Regions from separate parts of the Mesorhizobium sp. M0243 genome, predicted to be linked through region 1. Evidence: riboswitches for the same ligand, from Rfam matches in the RefSeq annotation. Region 1 holds a riboswitch; the other holds the start of a gene.
The links. A riboswitch is a leader RNA that binds a small molecule or an ion and turns the genes downstream of it on or off. The one in region 1 is predicted to bind S-adenosylmethionine.
Positions count from the first base shown of each region.

Region 2: linked by a shared signal. The riboswitch ahead of NKJ11_RS01185 (O-succinylhomoserine sulfhydrylase) and the one ahead of metX (homoserine O-acetyltransferase MetX) in region 1 are both predicted to bind S-adenosylmethionine.

Region 1 covers NZ_JAMYSF010000019.1:88,988-93,683, forward strand. Annotated here, with positions in the region: gene NKJ11_RS22900 (sugar kinase) at 1-246, shown strand, start outside; gene NKJ11_RS22905 (prephenate/arogenate dehydrogenase family protein) at 254-1,189, opposite strand; gene hisC (histidinol-phosphate transaminase) at 1,196-2,305, opposite strand; SAM riboswitch at 2,442-2,519, shown strand; gene metX (homoserine O-acetyltransferase MetX) at 2,634-3,803, shown strand; gene metW (methionine biosynthesis protein MetW) at 3,862-4,476, shown strand; gene NKJ11_RS22925 (Stf0 family sulfotransferase) at 4,425-4,696, shown strand, end outside.
Region 2 covers NZ_JAMYSF010000001.1:255,176-259,871, forward strand. Annotated here, with positions in the region: gene apaG (Co2+/Mg2+ efflux facilitator ApaG/CorD) at 1-163, opposite strand, end outside; gene NKJ11_RS01175 (hypothetical protein) at 189-392, shown strand; gene NKJ11_RS01180 (ceramide glucosyltransferase) at 514-1,665, shown strand; gene NKJ11_RS01185 (O-succinylhomoserine sulfhydrylase) at 1,671-2,858, opposite strand; SAM riboswitch at 2,916-2,993, opposite strand; gene NKJ11_RS01190 (2'-deoxycytidine 5'-triphosphate deaminase) at 3,132-4,226, shown strand; gene NKJ11_RS01195 (ABC transporter substrate-binding protein) at 4,326-4,696, shown strand, end outside.

The DNA.
Region 1 (4,696 bases):
GACCGTCGCGCAGGCTGCGTGCGCCATGTCGCGGCACCGAAGATCAAGGCGATCGACACATTGGCCGCCGGCGATGTCTTTCACGGCGCCTTCGCCGTCGGGCTGGCGGAAGCCATGCCGGTCGAGCAGGCTTTGCGCTTTGCCAGTGCGGCCGCCGCGCTCAAATGCCTGCGCTTCGGCGGCAGGCTTGGTGCGCCGAACCGGGCCGAGACGCTGGCCATGGTTGCGCAGACCTGGCCAGCCTGAAACTGACTTAGCCCTTCGCGGGATGCTCGACGGCCTGGCGACCGAAATCGGGCACGTCGATGTCCTGGCCGGCCTCGATGATCGAGCGGCGCACAGCGCGGGTGCGGGTGAACAGGTCGAAGAGTTTTTCGCCGTCCCCCCAGCGGATCGCGCGTTGCAGGGACGCCAGATCTTCCGAGAACCGCGCCAGCATTTCGAGGATGGCGTCCTTGTTGTGCAGGCACACATCCCGCCACATGGTCGGATCGGAAGCGGCAAGACGCGTGAAGTCGCGGAAGCCGGAAGCCGAATATTTGATCACTTCGGACTTGGTCACCGACTGCAGATCGTCGGCGGTGCCGACGATGTTGTAGGCGATGATGTGCGGCAGGTGCGAGACGATGGCCAGCGTCATGTCGTGATGCTGCGGGTCCATGGTATCGATGTTGGCGCCGCAGCGGCGCCAGAACTCCGACAGCCGCTCCAGCGCGTCCGCGTCGGTATCGGGCAGCGGCGTGAAGATGCACCAGCGATTGTCGAACAGGTCGGCGAAGCCGGCGTCGGGGCCGGATTTTTCCGTGCCCGCCAGCGGGTGGCCGGGAATGAAATGGACGCCTTCAGGGACATAAGGCTGCATCTGCGCGATGACAGACGCCTTGGTCGAGCCGACATCGGTGAGGATCGCGCCCTTCTTCAGCGCCGGCGCGATTTCCTCGGCCACCGCGCCGGATGAGCCGACCGGCACCGAAATGACGACTAGGTCGGCATCGCGGACCGCCTCTTTCGCATCGGTGGTATAGCTATCGCCGAGCCCGAGTTCCTCGGCTCGCGCCAGCGTCGCCGCACTGCGCGTTGATATGGCCACGTGACGGGCCAGCCCCTCGCGGCGGATGACGCGGGCCAGCGACGAGCCGATCAGGCCGATGCCGACCAGCGCGATCTTTTCAAACATCGGTGATGTCATGGCGTTCTAGCTTTTCAGAAATGTCGTGAGAGCGGCGACAACGCCGCGATTGGCTTCTTCGGTGCCGACGGTCATGCGCAACGCGTTGGGAAAGCCATAGCCCGAAACGCGCCGCAATATATAGCCGCGCGCCGTCAGATAGTCGTCCGCCGCCGCCGCCGAATGCTTCTGATCGTCAGGAAAATGAACGAGGACGAAATTGCCGACGCTCGGCGTTACCCGCAGCCCGAGCTTTGTGAATTCCTCGCTCAGCCAGGCCAGCCAGGTCTCGTTGTGCGCCACGCTGCGCTCGACATGGGCGCGGTCGCGGATGGCTGCGATACCGGCCTCGATCGCCGTCGCATTGACGTTGAAGGGACCCCGCACGCGGTTGATGGCGTCGACGATATGCATCGGCGCATACATCCAGCCGATCCGCGCTCCGCCGAGGCCGATCTTGGAGAAGGTACGGGTCATCACCACGTTCTGGGCAGCACCGACCAGCTCGATGCCGGCCTCATAGTCGTTGCGGCGGACATATTCGGCATAGGCCGCGTCTAGCACCAGAAGCACGTGCCTGGGCAGGCCGGCATGCAGGCGGCGCACCTCCTGGAAAGGCACATAGGTGCCGGTCGGATTGTTGGGATTGGCCAGGAACACGATCTTGGTGCGCGGCGTGACGGCTGCGAGGATGGCGTCGATATCGGCGCGCTCGTCTCTTTCCTTGATCGTCACCGGAACGGCACCTGCCGACTGGATGTAGATCTTGTAGACCATGAAGGCGTGTTCGGTGATGACAGCCTCGTCGCCGGGCGCCAGATAAGTCTGCGCCAGCAGGCCGAGGATCTCGTCGGAGCCGTTGGAGCAAATGATGTTCTGCGGGTTGAGACCATGCACCTCGGCGATCGCTTCGCGCAGCCGCCTGGCGGTGCCATCTGGATAGACGTCGAGCTTTCCGGCAATCTCGCGCGCGGCTTCGATCGCTTTCGGCGAGGGCCCTAGCGGATTCTCGTTCGAGGACAGCTTGTGAACCTTGGCGACGCCCGCGGGCGCCGTGCTCTTGCCCGGCACATAGGCGTCTATGTCCATGATGCCCGCGCGCGGGGTTGGACGTGCCTGGTCCGGTGTCTGGCTCATGTCGCAAAATCCGTCGAGAACGCTTCCTGAGGGAAGCCGCAGCGGAAATACAAGCCGTGGCCTGCAATGTCGAGAGGCGACAGCCACCGCCCAAGGCTGGCCGTTGACGCCGGCGCGCCACAGCCCTAGAAGGGGAGCGGACTTCCGTGGTGATTTGGCCGGTCGGCTTGCAGCCACGTTAAACAACTTGCTAAAGGGCCGTTTGCATCCTGTAACCGGCTTTGCAACCGCAATGCCGGTTTTTTGTTGTCCGCGCCGGCCGGACACCCGGATCGGCATCGACTTTCGACAAGCGCGATGCGTGGGCTCAAAGTGTGAGATGGATGTCATGGCCGTTCTGCGTGCCCGCAAAACCAACAACGAGGTCGACCAACCGTCGAGCCCGGTTTTGCGTTTTGGATCCGACAAGCCGCTCAAGCTGGACGCCGGCACGCTGCTGTCACCGTTCCAGATCGCCTACCAGACCTACGGCACGCTGAACGATGCCCGCTCCAACGCCATCCTCGTCTGCCATGCACTGACCGGAGACCAGCACGTCGCCAGCACCAATCCGGTGACCGGCAAGCCTGGCTGGTGGGAAGTGTTGATCGGCCCCGGCAAGATCATCGACACCAATCGCTTCTTCGTCATCTGCTCCAACGTCATCGGTGGTTGCCTTGGGTCCACCGGTCCGGCCTCGACCAATCCCGCCACCGACAAGCCCTATGGGCTTGACCTGCCCATTATCACCATCCGCGACATGGTGCGGGCGCAGCAGATGCTGATTGACCATTTCGGCATCGAAAAGCTGTTCTGCGTGCTCGGCGGCTCTATGGGCGGCATGCAGGTGCTGGAATGGGCATCGAGCTATCCGGAGCGCGTCTTCTCGGCGCTGCCGATCGCCACCGGCGCGCGCCATTCTTCGCAGAACATCGCCTTTCATGAGGTCGGCCGGCAGGCTGTCATGGCCGATCCGGACTGGCATGGCGGCAAATATTTCGAGCACGGCAAACGCCCGGAAAAGGGCTTGGCGGTGGCACGCATGGCCGCCCACATCACCTATCTGTCGGAAGCCGCGCTGCACCGGAAATTCGGCCGCAATTTGCAGGATCGCGAAGCGCTGACCTTCGGCTTCGACGCCGACTTCCAGATCGAAAGCTATCTGCGCCATCAGGGCATGACCTTCGTCGATCGCTTCGACGCCAACTCCTACCTCTACATGACGCGGTCGATGGACTATTTCGACCTTGCCGCCGACCATGGCGGCCGGTTGGCCGATGCCTTCGCCGGAACGAAAACCCGCTTCTGCCTGGTGTCTTTCACCTCGGACTGGCTGTTTCCGACCGAGGAGAGCCGCTCGATCGTGCATGCGCTCAACGCCGCCGGCGCATCGGTATCCTTCGTCGAGATCGAAACCGACCGCGGCCACGACGCATTCCTGCTCGACGAGCCGGAACTGTTTGCCGCCATAAACGGCTTCATCGGCTCGGCGGCCCGGGCGAGAGGGCTCAGCGCATGACCCCGAAAAATTGCAGGCTTTTCGGATCGAGATCATGCGCCAGGCAGGAGGCGAAGCCATGAGCGTCAACCGCGACCAGCGCGTCGACCTAGAAGTCGTCGCCAACCTCATCCCGCCACAGTCGCGCGTGCTCGATGTCGGTTCGGGCGACGGCTCGCTGCTCGAATTGCTGCAGGACACCAAGCAGGTCGACGGCCGTGGACTTGAGCTGTCGCAGCGCGGCGTCAATGAATGCGTGGCGCGAGGCCTCTCGGTCATCCAGGGCGATGCCGACAAGGATCTCGAATTCTATCCCGACAAGGGCTTTGACTTCGTCGTCCTGTCGCAGACCCTGCAGGCCACCCGCAACCCGAAGCTGGTGCTCGACGAACTGCTCAGGATCGGCAACCGCGCCATCGTGTCCTTCCCCAATTTCGGCCACTGGCGGGTGCGCCTGTCGCTGTTCATCCAGGGCCGCATGCCGGTGACCAAGGACCTGCCCTATTCCTGGTACGACACGCCCAACATCCATTTCTGCACCATCCGCGACTTCGTCAATCTGTGCGACGAGCTCGGCGCGACCGTCGAGAAGGCAACCGCTCTCGACGCCGCCGGCCAGAAGATCGGCCTGTCGATGCCGTGGTGGTTCTGGAACTTCTTCGGCCAGCAGGCAGTGTTCTTGCTGAAACGGTAATATTGATCGCCATGTATCTCTTTCGTAGGCGCCCTCTGCCAGTTGAAATCCCACCGGACATGCGGGCTGGGTTGAAAGCCGGAATTCTCATCTGCACCTCACCGCGCAGTGGCAGCAACCACCTAGCCGGATTGATGGCAGCCACCGGGCTTGGCAACCCACTCGAGTGGTTCGGGGGCCGTCGTGTTCTAGAAATGCCGAACTATCCCCGCGACCCCCG
Region 2 (4,696 bases), on a different contig from region 1:
TGATGTGCCAATAGCGCGACAGAAGCTGCACGAAATCGTCCGACTGATTGTCGATCGTTATCTGATAGCCCCAGACATAGCGGTTCTCCGAGGGATCCGAACGGTCCTCCAGATAGAACGGCCTGACCTGCACTTCGATGTTGCGCGTGACGGCGCTATACATAAGCGGCTCCAAAACAATCTAGAGCATGATCCTGAAAAGTGGGAACCGGTTTTCAGAAAAGATCATGCTCAAAGAAACAGAGATAGAGCCCCATCCCGGTTCAATCGGGATGGAACAGGCTCTAGGTCGAACTTTCGGCGCTCCACGCGGGCTGGTCAACGGTGCGCGTCCTGTCATTGCGGACGGAACCGCAGGTGGCGGCAAAGAATGTCATTTAAGTGACACATGACAATGATGGTGTGCGCCGACCAGTGCCGCGCGACTCGGGCGCTCTGTCGAATTGTTGAATCGGTCGTCATGCCAGCCAGATTGTTCTGGCGGACCGGTTTTCCTGGAGTGACCGGATTTCGATGGAACTCACTCTCATAGCCGCCACGCTTTCAACTGCCCTCATTCTCTCAAATCTCGCCAGCATCGTGCTCGCCGCTTCGCGTCTGAAACGGCGCCGCGCCATTGCCGCGCCGGCCGGCAAGCCACGGCCGGTGTCGATCGTCGTGCCGTCGCGCGGCGTCGAGCCGTTCACGCAGGAGACGCTGGAGCGCGCCTTCTCGCTCGACTGGCCGTGCTACGAGTTGATTTTCTGCGTCGCCCATGCCGACGATCCGGTGGTCAAATTGATAAACAGGACGATCGTCCGGTTTTCGAAAGTGCCGGCCCGGCTGCTTGTCGGCGACGACCGCATCAGCGCCAATCCGAAACTCAACAATTGCGTCAAGGGCTGGGAGGCGGCGCGGCACGACTGGGTCGTCCTGGCCGATTCCAACGTGCTGATGCCGAGGGACTACGTCCAGCATCTGATGGCTGCCTGGCGGCCCGGCACCGGCCTTGTCTGCTCGACGCCGATTGGCTCGCGGCCGGCCGGCTTCTGGGCCGAGGTCGAATGCGCTTTCCTCAACACGCTGCAGGCGCGCTGGCAATACGCCGGCGATGCGCTCGGCCTTGGCTTTGCCCAGGGCAAGAGCATGCTCTGGAACAAGCCGATGCTCGACGCCAATGGCGGCATCCGCGCGCTGGCCGCCGAGATCGCGGAGGATGCCGCCGCGACCAAGCTGGTGAACGGTCTCGGCCTGCGCGTCAATCTCGTCGCCGCCCCCTTCGAGCAGCCGCTTGGCCGGCGCTCTTTTGACGAGATCTGGTCGCGTCAGGCCCGTTGGGCGCGCCTGCGCCGCGTCACTTTCCCGCTGTTCTTCGCACCCGAAATCCTGACCGGCGCCGTGGTGCCGCTGGTGCTTGCGCTGATTGCCGCGGCCAGTGCGGGCTTCAGCCTCTGGGCAACCGCCCTTGCAGTGCTGGTAGCCTTCTACCTTCCCGAGTGCGCGCTGGCCTGGTCCAAGGGCTGGTACCTGTCGCCACGCATGGTGGCCGCGATCATGATGCGCGACCTGATCCTGCCAGCGCTGTGGGCGCGCGGCTGGCTTGGCGGCGCCGTCGACTGGCGCGGCAACGCGATGACCATCGGCACCAAGACGGCCGAACTGGAGGAGACGCCGTCCGGCGCCTGAAGGTCCTACCTGGCCTTCAGCGCCTGCGCGATGTCCTCAAGCAGATCGTCGGTGTCTTCCAGCCCGACCGACAGCCGGAGCGTGCCCGGCCCGATGCCGAGCTCGGCGCGCGCCTCGTCGCTCAGATTCTTGTGCGTCGTCGTCGCCGGGTGGGTGATCAGGCTCTTGGCATCGCCGAGATTGTTGGAGATCAAGACGATGTCGAGCGCGTTCTGCAAGGCGAAGGCCGCCTGCTTGCCGCCCTTGACGTCCAGGCAGATCAGCGTCGAGCCGCCCGACATCTGCTTCTTGACGATATCGGCCTGCGGGTGGTCGGCGCGGCCGGGATAGATGACGCGGGCGATTTCCGGCCGTTCGGCCAGGAAATCCGCGATCCTGCCCGCGCTTTCCGTCTGCTGGCGCACGCGCAGCGGCAGTGTTTCCAGGCCTTTCAGCAGCGTCCAGGCGTTGAAGGGCGACAGGCTTGGGCCGGTATGGCGGAAATAATCGTGCAGGTTCTCGTCGATCCACTTCTTGTCCGACAGGATCACGCCGCCGAGACAGCGCCCCTGGCCGTCTATGTGCTTGGTCGCCGAATAGACGACGATATGGGCGCCGAGCTGCAAGGGCTTCTGCTGCAGGGGCGTGGCGAAGACATTGTCGACGATCAGCCTTGCGCCGATCGAATTGGCAAGCGAAGCGACAGCGGCGATATCGACCACTTCCAGCGTCGGATTGGTCGGGCTTTCCAGGAAGAACAGCTTGGTGTTCGGCTTGACCGCCTTTTCCCAATTGGCGATATCCGTGCCGTCGACCAGCGTCGCCTCGATGCCGTATCTCGGCGCCAGCGTCTCGACCACCCAGCGGCAGGATCCGAACAGCGCACGCGCCGCCACGATGTGGTCGCCGGCCTTGGCGCTGCACAGAAGGGCGGCCGTCACCGCGGCCATGCCGGAGGCGGTGGCGCGGGCATCTTCGGCGCCTTCGAGGGCGCACATGCGCTTCTCGAACATGTCGACGGTCGGATTGGCGTAGCGCGAATAGATGAAGCCTGGCTCCTCGCCCTTGAAACGGGCTTCGGCGGCCTGTGCCGTTTCGTAGACATAGCCCTGGGTCAGGTAAATCGCTTCCGACGTTTCGCCGAAACCGGAACGCAGCGTTCCGCTGTGCACGAGTGCCGTCTGAGGCTTCCAGTTGTGCTTCTTGGTGCTCATCGCTTTTCTTCCAGACACAAAAAAACCGGCCGCGAAAGTCGCAACCGGTCCATACGGCCTTGCGGCCCGACGGTCCTTTAGCGACTTGTTTAACGTGGCTGCAAGCCGACCGGCCAAATCACCACGGGATAACGACCCTTTAGACCCGCGCCGCGCTTGCGTCAATTGCCGGCTTCATTAAGAGGTTTGTACCAAGCAGGTTCCGCAAAAGTGTTCCACGGTTTTGCGACAAGAACCTGCGACAAGAAAAACGTCTGACCTAGGAGTGGAGCCTTGCGGCAGACAGGCATTCTTCCCGATCAGGACATTTCGGCGCTGTTCCAGTCCGGCGCGCTGAAGTCGGCGCGTGCGCTCGACGCCGACCAGATCCAGCCGGCCAGCCTTGATCTCAGGCTCGGCGACAAGGCCTGGCGGGTGCGGGCCTCCTTCCTGCCCGGCCCCAACCACAAGGTCTCGGAAAAACTCGACCGGCTGCAGCTGCACGAGATCAATCTTGCCGAGGGCGCGGTGCTGGAGACCGGCTGCGTCTATATCGTGCCCTTGCTTGAAAGCCTGGCGCTGCCGGCGGACATTTCGGCCTCGGCCAATCCGAAGAGCTCGACCGGGCGGCTCGACATCTTTACCCGGGTCATGACCGATCGCGGCCACGAGTTCGACAAGATCGCTGCCGGCTATCATGGCCCGCTCTTTCTGGAAGTCAGCCCCCGCACCTTCCCGATCGTCGTGCGCACCGGCTCGCGCCTGTCGCAGATACGCTTCCGCACCGGCAATGCGCTGCTCTCGGAAGCCGAGCTGCACGACCTGCATCGCGCGCAGACGCTGGTCGCCACCGAGCCGCCGAATATTTCCGGCGGCGGCATCGCGCTGTCGATTGACCTCAACGGCGACCAAAACGGTCTGGTCGGCTATCGCGGCAAGCATCACACCGGCCTCGTCGATGTCGACAAGCGCGCGGCCCAGGAAGTCGTCGACTTCTGGGAGCCGATCCACAAGAGCGGCGCCGGCGAACTGGTGCTCGACCCCGACGAGTTCTACATCCTCGTCAGCCAGGAGGCGGTGCATGTGCCGCCGCTCTACGCCGCCGAGATGACGCCCTTCGATCCGCTGGTCGGCGAGTTCCGCGTCCACTATGCCGGCTTCTTCGATCCGGGCTTTGGCCATTCCGCGTCTGGCGGCACGGGCAGCCGGGCGGTGCTGGAAGTGCGCAGTCATGAAGTGCCGTTCATTCTCGACCATGGCCAGATCGTCGGCCGGCTGGTCTACGAACACATGCTGAAGCGGCCGCAGGCCCTCTACGGCACCGATCTCGGCTCCAACTACCAGGCGCAGGGCCTGAAGCTGTCCAAGCATTTCCGCGCCGCGCGCTGACCTCATTGCCCCAAGGCAAAATACTTGCCTGTACCGGCGCGCCATGCTTGGCTGCCTTGCCGCCCGTCAAGATGCCGGCGTTCAAGGGGAACCAAGAAAATGCAGATTTCAAAATGGATCATATCGGCAGCAGGCGCTGCCATGCTGGTGATGGCGGCCGGCTCGCTTTCGCAGGCGCAGGAGAAAATCAAGATCGGCACCGAGGGCGCCTATCCGCCGTTCAACACCATTACCGCTGACGGCAAGGTCGAAGGCTTCGACATCGACATCGCCAATGCGCTGTGCGCGCAGATGAAGGTCGAATGCGAGATCGTCACGCAGGACTGGGACGGCATCATTCCCGCTTTGCAGGCGAAGAAATTCGACGCCATCATCGCCTCGATGAGCATCACCGAGGAGCGCAAGAAGCAGGTCGCCTTCACCAACAAATATTATACGACACCGCTCGCCCTGGTGGCGCCGAAGGACAG